3 linked regions of the Limibacter armeniacum genome follow. The protein of the gene in region 3 binds, or shares a complex with, the protein of the main gene of each other region. Links are inferred from orthologs where the notes say so. Each region holds a gene or a part of one and is shown on either strand. Other genes may lie near its edges. The genes, in order: V6R21_RS26580, nuoB and V6R21_RS19195.

Region 1 (5,247 bases), 1.7 Mb from region 3 along the record:
CTTTTCTCTTGCGTTCAGCTTCCTTGATTTTCTTAAGCTTTTCCATCTCCTTATCCCTTTTGCTTCTGTAAATCCTTCCACCCACAGATACTCCACTTTGTATGTCTTGTGCCTGCTTGATCATATTGCTTGTGTTTTCGGCAGCATCGGTAGATACTTTCATATAATCGAACATTGAAACCCTCTTTTGGAATTCTGCTATCTGTTCACGGGCAAGGTCATTTTTTTTCTGCGCCTCTGTTCGGTAATCGGAATTGCCCAACCCAAGAAAAGCATCATTGAAATCCTTGATATTGGATGGAAAAGGACGGACTTCCACCTCACTCAGCAAGGTTGTCAGTTCTGACAATGCAGCCCTTACAAAAAAGGTATCCTCTTTCATATTCTCAGGGATTGTCACCTTTGCTGTCTGAAACCCTTGATAGGAAATAAAAAGGGTATCAGCTCTTCCGATCTCCAAGGTTGCTTTACCGCCTATATCTGTCACTGCACCCTGATTCTTACTGGTAGTAATATGAGCAAATGGAAGTGTAGCACCAGAAGCCTTATCCAAAACCAAAACCGAAACTGATACCTTTTCTTCTTCTGGTGTTTCTTCTTGTGCTAAAAGGGAAAATGGGAATAATAAAAAAATGAAAAGTAAAAATCGCTGATTGCTCATGACGGAAAGTTTATTCGACACTATCTAAAAATATGTGTAATGTATCAGTATTTTGATTCACAGCGTGTTAAAGAGGGGTTAAAAAGAAAATAAAGGTTGTTAAAAACTACTGACACAAAAAATATATAGGCAAAAAAAATCCCCGAGTTCCAAACCTGAAAGGATTGAAATTCGGGGATTTATACAATGGATTACTGACCTTGCTTATTCAGCGTCCTTTTCTTCTTCTTCAGCCTCGTCCTCTGTCTCAACAGCTTCCAAAGCCTCAGGATAGTTAGCAGCAATCAGGTTGTACCAGTTTACCAGTTTCTTGATATCTGAATTGTAAACTCTGTCTGTATCGTAGTTAGGAAGTACTCCTTCCAAGAAAGATTCCAGTTCACTGTCTTTAGAAACGTCAATTTTGATATTGTCTCCGTGTTTCTCTTTGATGATTGAGAAAATTTCTTCCAACGGAACTGACTCTTCAGACTGTCCTGTTACGTAAATCGAGATTTCTTTCAGAACTGAAATTCTTTGGCTGGCATTTACCACCATTTTCTTTTTCGCTTCGCTTACCGTTTCGACAATTACACCCGACCTTGTTGGTTTCAGGATTTTATAAAGTCCAGGTTTACCTGCAATTGATGCTACGTCTCTCAAGTTCATGTTCTAGTGAATTTTTTTAGTCTTTATGAACAAAAAGGCAGAAGTGTAAAGTTTTGCACTGCCCAAAGCGGCACGTTCCTACCTTTTCGCACTTATTCCATTAATAATTTCTTCCAACAATAGATTAGTGTACAGTGCTTACTCTATTGCCATGATCTTTTTGGTTTAACCGAAAAAAACGGCTACAAAAATAATTTTTTTCGAGGAGAACTACATGCTATTAACATATAAATCTCTATCCTTTTTATTGATTTCAGTTTGTGAGGCTTACAGATCCGATTCGTCTTCCTCAATGATATCAATATCTGAAATCAATACACGCTTGGCTATTGCTTTACCTGTTGGGGTTGCTGCCAACCCGCCCAATGCCGTTTCCTTGTAGCGATCTTCCATATGTGCACCTACTTCGCCCATGGCATCCACACATTCATCAACCGGAATTACACTGCTAACATCAGCGATGGCAATCTGCGCAGAAGAGTTGGCAATGGCTGCAGCACTCGCATTTCTAACAATACATGGAACTTCTACTAGCCCTGCCACCGGATCACAAACCAACCCAAGCATACATTGAACTGTAATTGCCACAGCATTAAATACCTGTGTGATAGAACCACCCAATGCATAGACAATCGCTCCAGCTGACATTGCCGCCGCAGTTCCTGTCTCTGCCTGACAGCCACCAACGGCACCTGCAATTCCCGATTTTTTTTCCATAATCAATGCAATGCCGGCAGCTACCAACATGCCTTCAATCATGGTGTCATCATTAAGGTTATGTAACTCCTGCAATGTCACCAACACCCCTGGCATAATACCCGAAGCTCCCGCTGTGGGTGCTGCAACTACCCTGCCCATACAAGAGTTGACTTCCTTGGCTGCCAAAGCACGGCTGATAAGTTTCTGAAACTCTGGAGAAAGTACCGTCACAGGGGAGTTGAATACCTTCTTACCTGAATTGTTTACCATTCCTGATCTAGAGGTCATGTCCTCCTTCAATCCCGTCTGTACAGCATCTTTCATCACCTGATATGCTCTCAGGAGGTTTGCCCTGATTTGCTCTTCCTGATGACCTCGCTCTCTTGCTTCGTATTCCAATACAGGAAAATAAAGCGGCTTATCTTCTGTTTCACAAGACTTTTTCCATTCTGCAAAACTATCAAACAATACAACTGCCATATCCCTACTAATTGTTGATTTTATATGTATTCTGTTTATCTGGTTAGTCTATTTAAATGACTCGACGGTAAAACACTTTACGGTCCAAATCTGTTGCAAGATCACGATTTTTAGGAAGTTTAAAAATGATTTAGGGATTGAGGTTAAGGGAGGTGAAATCGAGAAATGCGGCAACAGAAAAGTATATCAGAAGAAGACTCTGTATATTTGTTGACGTTGAAAGTAATTGTAAATAAAAAGACTAAGCTCAGGGAATGGAAAATTCAGTTGTAACAGACTTTGGCTACCTTCTGCTTTTCATTATAGCAGGTTGTGTGTTTGTGGGAGGAGGTTTTGTCGCTTCATCATTGTTGCGCCCTAACCGTCCGAACTACGAGAAGCTCACGACTTATGAAAGTGGTGAAGACCCGATCGGTAATGCATGGAGCCGTTTCAATATCCGCTTTTATGTAATTGCCCTTATCTTTCTGCTTTTTGAAGTGGAGTTGGTCTTCCTGTTTCCTTGGGCAACGGTATTCGGTAACAAAGAGATGATCGATCAGACAGATGGTCTATGGGGTTGGTTTGCCTTGCTGGAAGTTTTTGTATTTGTATTGATTTTGGTACTTGGTCTTGCTTATGTATGGAGAAAAGGCTTTTTGGACTGGGTACGTCCCGAACACAAGCAGTCAGACTTCAAGTCCAAGGTTCCTGCTTCCATGTATGAGCAGATCAACAAGAAATACTAACCCATCTGTTTGCCTGAAACAAAACCCTATGAGATATATCACAAAAACCTTTTTTGCGCTTGCTGCCTTTGCGGCACTTTTTGCCTGTGACCCTGAGAATGAGGAAATCACTACTGATGAATCAGCAATGCTGACTTTTTCTGCGGACTCTGTCATCTTTGACACTTTATTCACAGAGGTAAAAAGTATTACGAAACGCTTTAGGGCAATCAATACATCCAATAAGGCTGTCAATATCAGTAGTATTTCATTGGGCAACCCAACGGGGTCTTATTCTCTGGTAATCAACGGTGCCAAGACCGATCGTGTAGAAGATATATTTCTTAGAGGAAATGATAGCCTTTTGGTCTTGGTGGAAGCTACTGTGAATCCTCAAGACAAAGACTTGCCTTTTTTGGTACAGGACTCTGTCGTATTTGAAACCAATGGCAATGTTCAGGATGTCAAACTGGTTGCTTGGGGGCAAGATGCCTTCTTTCACAGTAAAGGAGAAGTTATTGAAGGCGAAACAACTTGGACTTCCAACCGACCACACGTAGTAACAGACTCACTTTTTATTGCAGAAAACGCCATCTTAAATATAGAAGCTGGCTCCCAGATTTACTTCAACAATAATGCTTACGCCATTGTATTTGGCTCCCTACATATCAATGGTACTTGTGAAGATACTGTAAGGCTGGAAGGCATCAGACGGGAAGAAGACTATCTTGATGTAGCTGGCCAATGGGATGGACTCTATTTTGCGCCATCCAGCCATGATAATACGATCAACAATGCCACCATCCGAAATGGTGGAAGTGGTATTTACCTATGGTCAGAAGAAGTGCCTGCCACCCCTGCTATTACCATCAATAATACGCTTATTGAAAACATGTCTTCTACTGGTATTTTCCTGATTGGCACCAATGCCGAAATCAGTAATACCATTGTCAACAATTGTTTGAGCTACACCCTTGCACTGACATCAGGAGGAACCTATCGCCTTACACATAATACCTTTGCCAATTTTGGAATTGACTTTGTAAGAGAACTCCCTGCTGTCAGCATTTCCAATGTTTATGTACCTGGCTGGGAAGATGATCCTACTATGCGACTGGATGACCTGAACCTTACCCTAACCAACAATATCTTTTGGGGTAACCTGTTGGATGAAATCCTAATAGTAGAAGCGACAGACAAACAATTGGCTATCAATTCTCAAAAAAATGTTTTCCGCTCGACTGAAAGCTTGGTGGAGAAACTAGGTACTGACAACCTTTATTATGGCAATCAAATCACGGATCAAGATTCCTTATTTGCCTCATCTCCTTCAGACCAACGTTTCGAATTAAATAAAAATAGCCCTGCAAGAGATGCAGGTATAGTTACAGAAAACGGTGCATCTCCATGTACTCCTCATGACAACATGCCTGACATAGGTGCCATTGAGTGGGTGGAAGCACAAGAGTAATACCTTCAGAAATCTATTTTTTGACTAAAAACTGTTTAAGATGTCACTATCTCAAAAAGTTAAGCTCGTTTTTTCACACCCTCAGTTTGTTGTCGGCTTTTTTATAAGCCTATTCTTTGGACTGTTTATGGCCATCTTTTCTCAAGACTTTTACTTGATAGACGAGTATAAGTTATCTGCTGCTCCAGTGGAAACCAAAGGTGAAATACTGGCTATTGAGGAAACAAATGCCTCATCCAATGATGAGCTCATATTTAAGTATCATTTCAGTTATGCTCTTGAAAACCCTGAGGGAAGCAAAGAATGGGGTAACGGGTGGTCTTATAACACGTGGGACAACAAGCAAGTCGGCGACACTGTAACGGTGACATATGCAAAAGAAGCTCCTGGAGTTGCTGTTATCAAAGGACATACACTTTCCATATTTGGTATCTGGGCTACTATCATTCTAGGCTCTTTCACCTTAATCTCCCTTACTGTCACCCTTTTTGGCCTTAAGAAAGGCATCAAGAGTATCCGAAAACAACCGCTCCATCACAGGAAAGCCTGGTAATGGTTTGACGCTATTTTATCCATAAATC
Region 2 (5,350 bases), 2.3 Mb from region 3 along the record:
AGGAAAACTGACTTTTAAACATAATGTGAAGGCTACTGCTATAGAAGAGTCACGAACTACAACACCTAATGGAGATGTTGCAGTTATGTTTGAGTTGGAAGGGGAAGTACCTAGTCAGTTTCAATTCTTTGTGACAGATTCCTCACAGCACTTTTTTAGAGCGGCGCTATATTTTCCTACAGCGACAGCAAATGATTCGTTGGCTCCTGTGATTGACTATATGAAACAGGACATGATACATATGATTAATACGCTCAAGTGGAAAAAGTAATCTGAATAGAGGTATATGATACTTTAAGAAGATGGTATCATATACCTGCTTTTTTAGCCGTTTACCGATTGGATATACTGCCATAAAACAATACCAATACTTACAGAAATATTTAGTGAGTGTTTGGTGCCATACTGAGGAATTTCAAGACTCATATCAGCAAATGAAACAACCTCATCATCTACACCGAATGCTTCATTGCCAAATACAAATACAACCTTCTCTTCTTTGGAAGGGTTAAATTCATTGAGCATTACACTGCCTGTAGTCTGTTCCACCACAATGATCTTATAGCCCTCTGCTTTTAATTGCTTAAGTGCATCTAGTGTATTGTCATGATACTCCCAAGTAACCGTTTCTTGCGCTCCTAAGGCAGTTTTGTTGATATCTCTATGAGGTGGGCATCCTGTAATACCACATAGCAGAAGTTTTTCTACAAGAAAGGCATCAGATGTTCTGAAAGCAGACCCAACATTATTAAGACTTCTCACATTATCTAGTACTACTACTGCAGTATGTTTATCCGTAGCTTTGAACTCTTCTACCCCTAGTCTGTTGAGTTCTTCCATTGAAAGTTTCTTCTTGCTCATATCAGATTTTGCCCCTTAAAATCAATTGAAATAAAATATTACTATATCAATAAATGATTTGAATTATTAGCTATATTTGATTGATAATCAGTTATTTGTTTTATAGTGGTAATGGTGGTTTTCTCCACTTTCGAGCTTCGATTTTATTGATGGCTAGCTCTCTATTACTATACAAAGTCTGATACGTTTCTTGATCATTCATTAGTAATAGATCTTTTTCCATATATGTATAAATGATCTCAACAAAACCTTTTAGTTCATCTTTGATAGAGTAAAAAGTCCATTGGTCAATTTTTCTTGAGGTCACCAGACCTGAGTTTTTTAAGTAGATCAGGTGTCTAGATGTTTTGGTCTGGGTGAAGTCAAGTACCAATTCTATATCAGAGATACACATCTCATTATTTCTATACAATAAATGCATAATCCGTGTTCGGGCTTCTTCACTGAATGCTTTCAGTATCTGTGTCCCGATCATTAGGTTGAAGTGCTTTAGTTTCATAGGTCAATTTTACCTTCTTATATTTTAAATATTCTCTTAGTCGATTTTACAAATGTAACCTTCTTGAAAATAATATCCATTTATTTGTTAAAACGCATTTCCAATTATTATAAGTTTATTGCAATAATTCCCTGTAATTGAGATATTTGTTGGTTAATTCACATTCTTATTATAGGTCTGTTATATATGTAACATTCTGGTAGTAAGTTTTCTATATTTGTAATTGCATAAAACGCAAAGGCTTTGGATAAAGTAGTAAAGATTGGCACACGTGGAAGTAAGCTAGCATTATGGCAAGCTGATTATGTAGCAGAACTGTTACAGAATGAGGGTGTTAAAACCGAAACGGTCATCATTGAAACAAAAGGAGATAAGATCCTTGATAAGTCTTTGTCCAAAATAGGAAGCAAGGGAGTATTTACAGAAGAGTTGGAAGAACAACTTCGAAATGGGGGTATAGATATAGCTGTGCATAGTGCTAAAGATATGCAAGCAACTTTGGATGAAGACTTTAAGCTCATAGCTTTTACAGAGCGTGAACAAGTGAATGATGTAGTTGTTAGCTATAATAAGAATCTAAAAATCAATACTACAGATAAGGTTGTCTTGGGAACGTCTTCTGTAAGAAGAGTCGCAATGCTGAAGCATTACTATCCGAATATTGAGGTAGTGGATGTAAGAGGTAACTTGCAGACTCGAATGAGAAAAATGGAAGAAGGACTGTGTGATGCATTGGTACTTGCTTATGCAGGTGTACACAGAATGGGCTATGCAGAGCACATTGTACATCATTTTTCTTTGGATGAATTTACGCCAGCAGCGGGACAAGGCAGTGTAGCGATAGAGGCGAGTAGCAACATTGACCCTGCTTTGGAAAGAGTTATCCGAAAAGCCGTTAACAATGAGGATGCTGAATATAGGCTGAGAGCAGAGAGGGGTTTCTTGAAAAAGCTTCAAGGTGGCTGCAGTATTCCTGCTTTTGCGTTAGCATCTTTGGATGGAAATGAACTTTCTATAACAGGAGGATTGGTGAAGCTTGATGGAAGTCATATCATTCGACACACAAAGTCAGGAGACAAAATGCAAGCAAAAGAGTTGGGCAGGGAAATAGCTGAAATGGTATTGAATGATGGAGGTGATAAAATTTTAGCCGAAATCAAATCATCTAAATAACTTTCATCTACAACTTGTAGTTATTCAGTTATTATATTGACTTGCTAACTAAGGTTTTAAGCAGAAGAATGTTAAAGCCTACAAAAATAGAGATTAATGGGAGGTTTGCTGGATCAGAAGTTTGAACATGGCGGAGTTGTTGTAACTAAAGTTGAAGACCTTATAAATTGGGCAAGGCTTTCTTCCTTATGGCCAATGGGATTCGGTTTGGCGTGTTGTGCCATAGAAATGATGGCAACTTTTGCTTCAGGCTATGACTTGGATCGAATTGGGGTATTCCCACGTCCTTCTCCTCGTCAATCAGATGTCATGATTGTATCAGGGACCGTTACTTTCAAAATGGCAGATCGTGTACGAAGGCTATATGAGCAAATGTCAGAACCAAGATATGTAATATCGATGGGAAGCTGTTCTAATTGTGGTGGACCATATTGGGAACATGGTTATCATGTAGTCAAAGGTGTTGACAGAATTATTCCTGTTGACGTTTATGTACCAGGTTGTCCACCAAGGCCTGAAGCCTTGATTGAAGGTATCATGAAACTTCAGGACAAGATTAGAAAAGAAACTTTAAGAGGTCCAAAAGCAATCGAAAAACTCTTAGAAGAAGAAGCATTAAAGGAAAAAGAAGCATAATGGATTTTGAAGCTTTACATAATTTAATACTCTCAGAGTTTGGAGAGCAAACCATAGTAACAGCTGATAAGGAAGCGCTACAACCTTCAATTACTATCGAAGCCGAGCGACTGGTAGCAGTTACTGTCTTTTTGCGTGATAATGAGCAAACCTATTTTGATATGCTTTCTTGCGTTTCAGGCATTGATAATGGTCCTGAAGAAGGAACAATGGAAGTTGTGTATCACTTATACTCTATTCCATATGGTGCTAAGCTGACATTGAAGGTGGTGATTAAGCGTAATCAAGATGCTGACGTATTACCACAAGTACCATCACTTTCGAGTGTTTGGAAAAGTGCAGACTGGATGGAAAGAGAGACTTTTGACCTATTAGGAATTAACTTTGAAAACCATCCTGATTTACGAAGGATTCTTTTACCTGCAGATTGGGAAGGATATCCTTTGAGAAAAGATTATCAGGCTCAAGAGTATTATCACGGAATCAAAGTAGCATATGAATAGCCTATTATTCACTTATAATAGTCTATTATCTCTGTGGATAATACAGGTTAACTTTTTACGTTACAAACTTGCATAAATAAGTACTTATATGAAAAAATCCTCATAAGTTGAATTATTTATATTAAAACTCAGTTATTATGGGGATTCTACCTTTATTAAATTATCAAAACTATTACTACATATATTAAAAATGCATACAATGTCATTGGAATCAGAAAAAATAGAAAAAGCGGCTTTTATATTGAAGACAATTGCACACCCAATGCGATTAAGAATAATTGAGTTGCTGGATCAGAATGACAAACTATCAGTAGGTGAAATTTGCGATGCACTCGGATGTGAACAATCACTAACCTCCCATCATTTGTCAAACATGAAGCTAAAAGGGATTTTGGCCTCTCAAAGAGAAGGGAAGAATATTTACTACTCGCTTAAGGAAAAGGACGTAACCAATATTCTTGTATGTTTAGAGAACTGTAACTGTAATATGGGTTAACCTATATTACAGTTAAAAAGTAGATTTAAAATAGAGGTAAAACGCACCACTTAAGTCATGTTTATTTAGGGAATATTCAAGTCTAAAAGTGGTGTTATAAAATGTGACTACGTCAACACCTGTTCCCCAACCTAATAGAAGATTATTTGTGAGTCTCTCGTTGGTTTCTGTAACAACCTGTGAAGAGATATATCCAGCATCTGCATAAGATTTCAGGTATACTTCTATTGGGATACTACTAAAGTATTTCAGAGGGATTATTTTTTTAAGGTTTAATTTTTTACTGAGCGCTTTAAATCGCAAAGTATTTTTGAATATACCCAGGTGTTGTCCCTCAACAACGTAATTATCGTATCCACGTAAAATTTTGGTTGTATAGCCTAAGGCTCTCATTTCCTGATAAGGTTGAAGTGCAGGGAATGATGTTTTGAATGTTGCTCCAAGTTCATGGAAGAAGCGTTTGGAGATAGGAGTGTATTTAAAGTAATCACCCTCAATGACTATTGAGTTGAGATCATCAAATACACCTAGTCCATTTTTTTCAAAGCTTCCACGTACGAAATAGCCATTTAGAGGATACACACGTATATCTCGCATGTCTTTGGCATAGCTATAACTAAGTTTGAAAAACTTTTGGCTTTTGCGGCCACCAAGGAAGTAGTTAGGGTTTAGCTCAGCAACGGTATCAGCAATGGCTCCGGAAGAGTACCCTAATGAAACCCTGTGGTAGTCATAAAAACCTATGCGCTTACCTACCGATACATATCCTGCCCATTGTTTTTGAAGAACATTTTCCTCATTTGATACCTCAACAAATTTATTGAATTTAGTTGCGTACGCGACAGTGTGAGTCTCGCTGTAACTGGCACCAAAGCTCAAACTAGTTTTCTGTTGTTTATCAAGAAATGGGATATTATAGTTAATTCTGAATACATTCGAAAAGCCAAACCTCATAAGTAGGTCCAATGACTCTTTTCTTCCTCTGAAGTTTCTTCGCTTGAACATAATGCCATACTGAAGACGGCTGAAATCGCCTCCACGGTTATTCCACCATTCATTGAAATTCCGGTCGGCAAGCTCAAGTATAGGAATTGGCCATGTGTACCACCTTTCCTTGACAGCGATATGAACATTCAAGGAGTCTTTCCCTTCCTCTTCAATACTGAGGTTCACTTCCTCAAA
Region 3 (5,425 bases):
AATGCTATTTTCCACTTGTAAGTCTTCTGCTAAATACAATATGGCTCCTTGCTTCTGCACAGTCAGGTTATAAAAAGCTTCACCAGCTATACTACTGATGGTTTGGGCTGATGAACCCGAAAAAGTCACAGTTGAGTTTTCCTCTTCAAATGTTCCATTGTTTGTCCAGTCTCCTTTTATATCAAGATTATACCCATTTGAGTTGAATGTACTGCTGATCAATACATATCCATTGACAGTTATATCAGCCCCAAGATTCTTGATCCCTCCACCAGATAAAATAAGGTGGTTATAGACCCCGTCAGTACTTTTTTTAATGGTTTGGTTTTCATCTCCGCTATACTCAATGGTATTTCCTGTAGCTGATACCTCCAGTGTACCAGCTTCCATCATTGCTCCCTGAACCGACAAATAGGCATTTGCCTCATTCACCCATTTGCTTGATGTATCAGTTGCTATAATTCCAATACCATTCAAGTTGATAGTCCCATTGTTTGTAACAGTTGCTCCTGCTGATATATGTAAAAAGTCTGTATAGCCCTCATCAGTTGTAATAAAAGTCAGCGCTGCACCTGAAGCTATTGAAATATCCGCATCAAAATAAAAGAGTCCATTTGTTTCCCCATCCGTAATGTCCTGAACATGTTTGACAATACCATTACCACTAAGTGTTTTGCCTGCTGTACGCAACCATACCCCTACAACACTGACACTTCCTATCTCCAATAACTCAATTGTTCCATCTACCGTAAGGTCTCCATCAACAAGCAGTCGCTTATTATTCCCCAACTCCAATTCACCCCCTTCATCGACTACAAGATCATTTACTGTCGTTGAGGTTAGCATCGAGACGGTATCTCCATCTGCTATTACTACATTATCAATAGAGGTGGGTACACTACCCAGATCCCAAGTAGCCGCTGAACCCCAGCTACCTGAAGCTACAGAAGTAAAAGTGGTTTGTGCACAACTACTGACCCAAGGGAAGGCTAACAAACAAAAGGTTAATAGGGTCAGTAGTATCGATTGGTTTTTCCAAGAATAAAGCATATTCAAATGGGTTGAAAATTTCCCGATAGCGGTTTCTGTTATTTATACCCATTATTTTACGCTATCATCTTGATTTTCCCCCATCAGAGACATTCTTGGGATGTAAGTAGAAAAGTGGTTTTCACAATTAGCAAAGTCAAAATCATGTTCTCTCAATTTCAGGCAATGCTAATAAGGCTTTGCAACCTGTCTGCCTAATTTCAATTGCGATACATTCATCTTAAAATGGTGTTTGTAAAGTTGATTTCGTTTAATCACTTAAAAACTTACATATGTTTTTAATGAAAAATAATTGATTCCCGTCTTAAAGTTTGGGCATAAAAAAAGCCTACAGTCTGTACCATAGGCTTAATCAAATGAATAGGAGGTCAAAATTAGAATAGTGTTCTAATTTCGTTTTTCAGCACCCTTAATGCCTCAGCTGTTGGCTCTTGCTGCATCTCCATTACTTTTTCAAAAATTCTCTTCGCCAACTCAATTGAAGGCGCTTCAGGATCAATATCAACTGATGCTTCTTTAATTAGTGATACCATATTCTCCTGTGCAGTCCTTACCATTTCCCAAGCAGTATCACTTACATAAACCTGTTGTGCCAGGTTATGCTGAAACTCTTCCCTGATACTGACAATCAGAAGTTCTCTAAGCTGTGCTACAGTGTAACCATTTTCATTCAACCTTAAGATCAAGTTATTGGGAGTGATACGCTCAAGATAGATCGCCATTCTTTCATACGCCTGAAGTCTGTTTGGCAATACAGTCTTTGAGTTTTCGAGCTTCATATTTGCCAATTGTGCTGAAAATTCCTTTCCAATTAAAGACCTTACCACCAAAAAAACCGCATACAGTACAATCACTGCGGGTATGGTCATCATCAGTATTTCTTTCAATGCTTCCATCTCTGTCTTTTAATACACTAATTAAATTTCCCGAAAAGGATTATACTCCCTAATTCTTCTCTTTTCTAAAATACAGGAAGCAAATATATATTTTTTGTGGAACCTACAACGGATTTCTCGCTCAAGTTGTAGGATTGCCCCTCAGGATTCAACCATTTTTGCACAACTTGGTTATATTTGAAACCAAATTGAAAGTGAAGTCATAATTTATGGACAGAAAGATACAATACAAGTTTGATAAGGAGCACCTCAAAAACTCAGCTCCCAGTGTTTACGATGAAAGCAAACTCCGTTCTGAAGAGATGGTCCTTAACTTGGGTCCACAACACCCTTCTACCCACGGTGTACTGAGGTTGGAAGTCGTAACGGATGGTGAGTTTATTGTAGATGTCGTTCCGCACCTTGGTTATTTGCATCGTTGCTTTGAGAAGCATGCCGAGTCCATGGCTTTCAATCAGACCATTCCATACGTGGACAGAATGGACTATGTGGCTTCTATGAACTCCGAACATGCCTATGTAATGGGAGTTGAGCAGATGTTGGGCATCACTGAACAGATTCCAAAGCGTGTAGAGTACATACGTGTGTTAGTTGCTGAGCTGAACCGATTAGCCTCTCACTTTATTGCGGTAGGTACTTACGGTATTGACATTGGTGCAACTACCCCTTTCTTATGGTTAATGAGAGACAGGGAGCACATCCTACGTCTGTTGGAATGGGTCAGTGGGGCAAGAATGCTTTATAACTACATCTGGATTGGCGGACTTTTCTATGACCTTCCTGTAGGTTTTGAAGAACGCTGTCTTGAATTTGTTCAGTACCTGAAACCTAAGCTGAAGGAATTCCATAACCTGCTGGTTGAAAACAAGATCTTTGTGGAACGTACGGCCAACATTGGCGTCATGCCGCTAGACCTTGCAATCAACTATGGCGTTACCGGACCAATGCTTAGAGGTTCTGGTTTGAAATACGACCTCAGAAAAGTGGATGGGTATTCGGTTTACCCTGAAATTGACTTTGATATTCCAATTGGAAAAGGAGAAATGGGTACACTCGGTGACTGTTGGGACAGAACCTACGTGAGAGTTGCTGAATGCTGGGAATCCATTCGAATCATAGAACAGGCTCTTGAACAACTGACTGGTGATCACAAGAGAACAAGAGAATTTGACCCTCAGGCATTAGTTCCTAAAAAAATCCGTCCTAAGAAAATGGATTTTTATGCAAGAGCTGAAAACCCTAAAGGGGAACTCGGCTTCTTTTTCCGTGCAACAGGCAAAAGCGACATCCCTTTCCGCGTAAAGGCAAGATCTTGCTCTTTTGTCAATATGGCTATTCTGCCTGAACTGACCAGAGGTGTGCCTATTGCCGACTTGATTGCCATCTTTGGGTCATTTGATGTTGTAATGGGAGAAGTTGACCGATAGAACCTTACGGAAAAGCTTCTGTATTTTTTAGTATTGGGATATTAGACTGGGCTGCTTGTTTGAAAAAATTTAAGATCGAAATATTAACTCATAGCTATCCACCTGATTTTGGTGCTGCACCATTCCTGTTTCAGGATATGGCCATCGCATTGAAACAAAAAGGCTTTGATGTAGAGGTTTTAACGGCAGTTCCCTACTATCCAACTGGAAAAGTACCCCAAGCATACAGAGGAAAACTACTGTTTAAGGAAATGAAAGATGGCATTCCTGTCAGAAGACATTGGCTTTTTGCTGCCAGCCTTACAGCCAGTCGACTTGCAAGGTTGGCAGGGATGCTTTCACTTTCAGTCTCAATGCTAAGGTCTTTGCTTCACATGCTGAAGAGGAAACCGGACGTCATTCTGGTACAGACACCTCCGATGTTGATGCCTTTTCCTGCAATTGTTTTCTCCAAACTCACAGGAGCCAAGCTTGTAATCAATGTCTCAGACCTTTGGCCCAAAGCCATTGCTGACCTTGGGCTTATGAAGGAATCCTCCCTTTACTATAAGTTGCTTACCCAAATCCAGCTTAAGTTTTATAAAACGGCGGATCAACTAATGGCACAATCCGAAGAAATCAGCCAGTATATTCAGGGATATAATTTACCCAAACCTCTTCTTTACAGGGTTGGGGCAGACTGTCAGCTTTTTGTTCCCAAAAATAACAATCCCGATCAAACAGGTCAAAAGAAACCATTCCGTATTATTTATACGGGTGTACTGAATGTCGCCCATGCCATTCTAAGACTTTGTAAGGACATAAACTTCCAAGCCATAGGATGCGAATTACATATATATGGGGATGGGTTTGAAGGTGATGAAGTGAAAGCATTTCTAAACAAGCACCCAAACAGGGGAATTTTTCTTCATTCGGTGGTTTCCCTGACAGAAGTTGCGCAGTTGCTGACAAGATTTGATGCTGCCCTTATTTCACAAAAAAGTACGATCAGAGGTACACTCCCCGCCAAGGTCTATGAAAGTATGGCTGCTGGTATTCCAATTCTTTTTAATGGAGGTGGAGAAGGTGCTTCACTCGTTTTAGAGCATAAATGCGGATTGATCTCAGACCCATTACACCTGCCTTCATTATTGCAGAATATTGCATCAATGAAAAGCCTTACAAAAAATGAGTTAGATACGATGGGAAAAAATGGCAGAAATGCTGCGACCAAATATTTTGACCGCAGCATTCAGCAAAAAAAGCTCTTTAAGATGCTTGATTCGTTGCTTAATATCTCAAATGAGGAAACAGTAGAACAAACCTGTTAAAAGAAAGACTAGTCCCACTTCATTTTTTCCTCTGACGAAGATGCTCTTACCATTGAGGTAAGCTCTTTAATAGACGATCCTTCACCTGCAATCACCATACTGTGGGTCGTCTTCAGGATCATTGTCTCAAAGCCTTTTGTATAAACGACTTCCTCGGGCTGTCCCTCATCAGTATAAATCGTTTCTTTCAAACAGATGATCGTCACGCTGTATCTGGACCGCACTTTTACTTCCAATATTGACTTGCCGACAAACTCATCCGGCACAGGCACCTCAATAATGTAAACCTGAGGAGCAATCTCATCCATTGTTTTCACCTTCTGGTTCAGCAATGCCAACCCTAGTCTTTTCCCTTCCTGCTTCTCAGGGAAGACCACCTTTCTCACACCCATTTCACTCAATATCCTGGCATGAGATTCTCTCGTAGCTCTGGCATAAATATTCTTGACACCTATCTGTTTTAGCGCATCAACGGTCAAAATCTTTGTCTCAAAGTCCTTACCGTGAGACAGGACAACACAATCACTAGGCTTAACGTGCCTGTTCAAGGCATTAGGGTTGGTTACATCGGTCTCATAAACATGCTGAAAGCCTTCTTGCCTCATTCTGTCCAATGAAAAATAATCATCTAATGCTTTGTTAGGGTTATCACCTTCTACATGAAGAATAATCATAAAATCTGCTCCATGCTTTTGAAGTGTTCTGGCGATCTCCAAGCCAAAGGCTCCCATTCCAATCAGAA

The links.
Region 1: the proteins of V6R21_RS19195 (region 3) and V6R21_RS26580 are in contact, whole or in part, in a cryo-EM structure (PDB 6ZJN), measured with the Thermus thermophilus proteins. The link is inferred for Limibacter armeniacum from one-to-one orthologs. Residues at the interface, in WP_223903221.1 of Thermus thermophilus: Met26, Thr27, Asn29, Gly31, Pro32, His34; in WP_096411116.1 of Thermus thermophilus: Glu45, Ser46, Asn48, Pro50, Ala51, Gly52, Glu53.
Region 2: the proteins of V6R21_RS19195 (region 3) and nuoB are in contact, whole or in part, in a cryo-EM structure (PDB 6KHJ), measured with the Thermosynechococcus vestitus proteins. The link is inferred for Limibacter armeniacum from one-to-one orthologs. Residues at the interface, in WP_011057128.1 of Thermosynechococcus vestitus: Pro17, His18, His19, Pro20, Ser21, Met22, Val25, Arg27, Met29, Thr31, Ile38, Asp39, Cys40, Glu41, Pro42, Val43, Ile44, Gly45, Tyr46, Leu47, His48, Arg49, Gly50, Met51, Lys53, Ile54, Asn57, Arg58, Pro65, Tyr66; in WP_011056552.1 of Thermosynechococcus vestitus: Leu46, Met47, Tyr48, Thr50, Ala51, Cys52, Phe54, Ile55, Glu56, Ala58, Ala59, Ile61, Gly62, Ser63, Arg64, Phe65, Asn76, Pro78, Thr89, Thr91, Lys93, Met94, Ala97, Leu101, Met123, Phe124, Ser126, Asp127, Ser128, Tyr129.

The regions. Positions count from the first base shown.
Region 1 is NZ_JBAJNO010000009.1:2,093,589-2,098,835, forward strand. The notes cover bases 1,684-4,479. They hold V6R21_RS26580 (NADH-quinone oxidoreductase subunit A), read left to right. Parts: upstream 1,684-2,742; coding sequence 2,743-3,216; downstream 3,217-4,479. Other genes in these bases: sdaAA (L-serine ammonia-lyase, iron-sulfur-dependent, subunit alpha), read right to left, coding at 1,684-2,488; V6R21_RS26585 (right-handed parallel beta-helix repeat-containing protein), read left to right, coding at 3,245-4,479. In the rest of the region: V6R21_RS26565 (peptidase associated/transthyretin-like domain-containing protein), read right to left, coding at 1-661; V6R21_RS26570 (DUF5606 family protein), read right to left, coding at 866-1,309; more of sdaAA, read right to left, coding at 1,577-1,683; more of V6R21_RS26585, read left to right, coding at 4,480-4,666; V6R21_RS26590 (DUF3592 domain-containing protein), read left to right, coding at 4,707-5,219. UniProt on the Escherichia coli protein: NDH-1 shuttles electrons from NADH, via FMN and iron-sulfur (Fe-S) centers, to quinones in the respiratory chain. The immediate electron acceptor for the enzyme in this species is believed to be ubiquinone.
Region 2 is NZ_JBAJNO010000009.1:2,623,522-2,628,871, reverse strand. The notes cover bases 1,501-4,399. They hold nuoB (NADH-quinone oxidoreductase subunit NuoB), read left to right. Parts: upstream 1,501-2,629; coding sequence 2,630-3,169; downstream 3,170-4,399. Other genes in these bases: V6R21_RS28705 (POTRA domain-containing protein), read right to left, coding at 4,181-4,399; V6R21_RS28710 (ArsR/SmtB family transcription factor), read left to right, coding at 3,872-4,168; V6R21_RS28715 (NADH-quinone oxidoreductase subunit C), read left to right, coding at 3,169-3,672; hemC (hydroxymethylbilane synthase), read left to right, coding at 1,604-2,533. Outside these bases: gliding motility lipoprotein GldD, read left to right, coding at 1-271; V6R21_RS28735 (RNA methyltransferase), read right to left, coding at 325-861; V6R21_RS28730 (ArsR/SmtB family transcription factor), read right to left, coding at 962-1,360; more of V6R21_RS28705, read right to left, coding at 4,400-5,350. UniProt on the Escherichia coli protein: NDH-1 shuttles electrons from NADH, via FMN and iron-sulfur (Fe-S) centers, to quinones in the respiratory chain. The immediate electron acceptor for the enzyme in this species is ubiquinone.
Region 3 is NZ_JBAJNO010000009.1:367,327-372,751, forward strand. The notes cover bases 1,291-4,264. They hold V6R21_RS19195 (NADH-quinone oxidoreductase subunit D), read left to right. Parts: upstream 1,291-2,155; coding sequence 2,156-3,373; downstream 3,374-4,264. Other genes in these bases: V6R21_RS19190 (DUF7935 family protein), read right to left, coding at 1,425-1,946; V6R21_RS19200 (glycosyltransferase family 4 protein), read left to right, coding at 3,433-4,264. In the rest of the region: V6R21_RS19185 (G8 domain-containing protein), read right to left, coding at 1-1,050; more of V6R21_RS19200, read left to right, coding at 4,265-4,683; V6R21_RS19205 (potassium channel family protein), read right to left, coding at 4,692-5,425.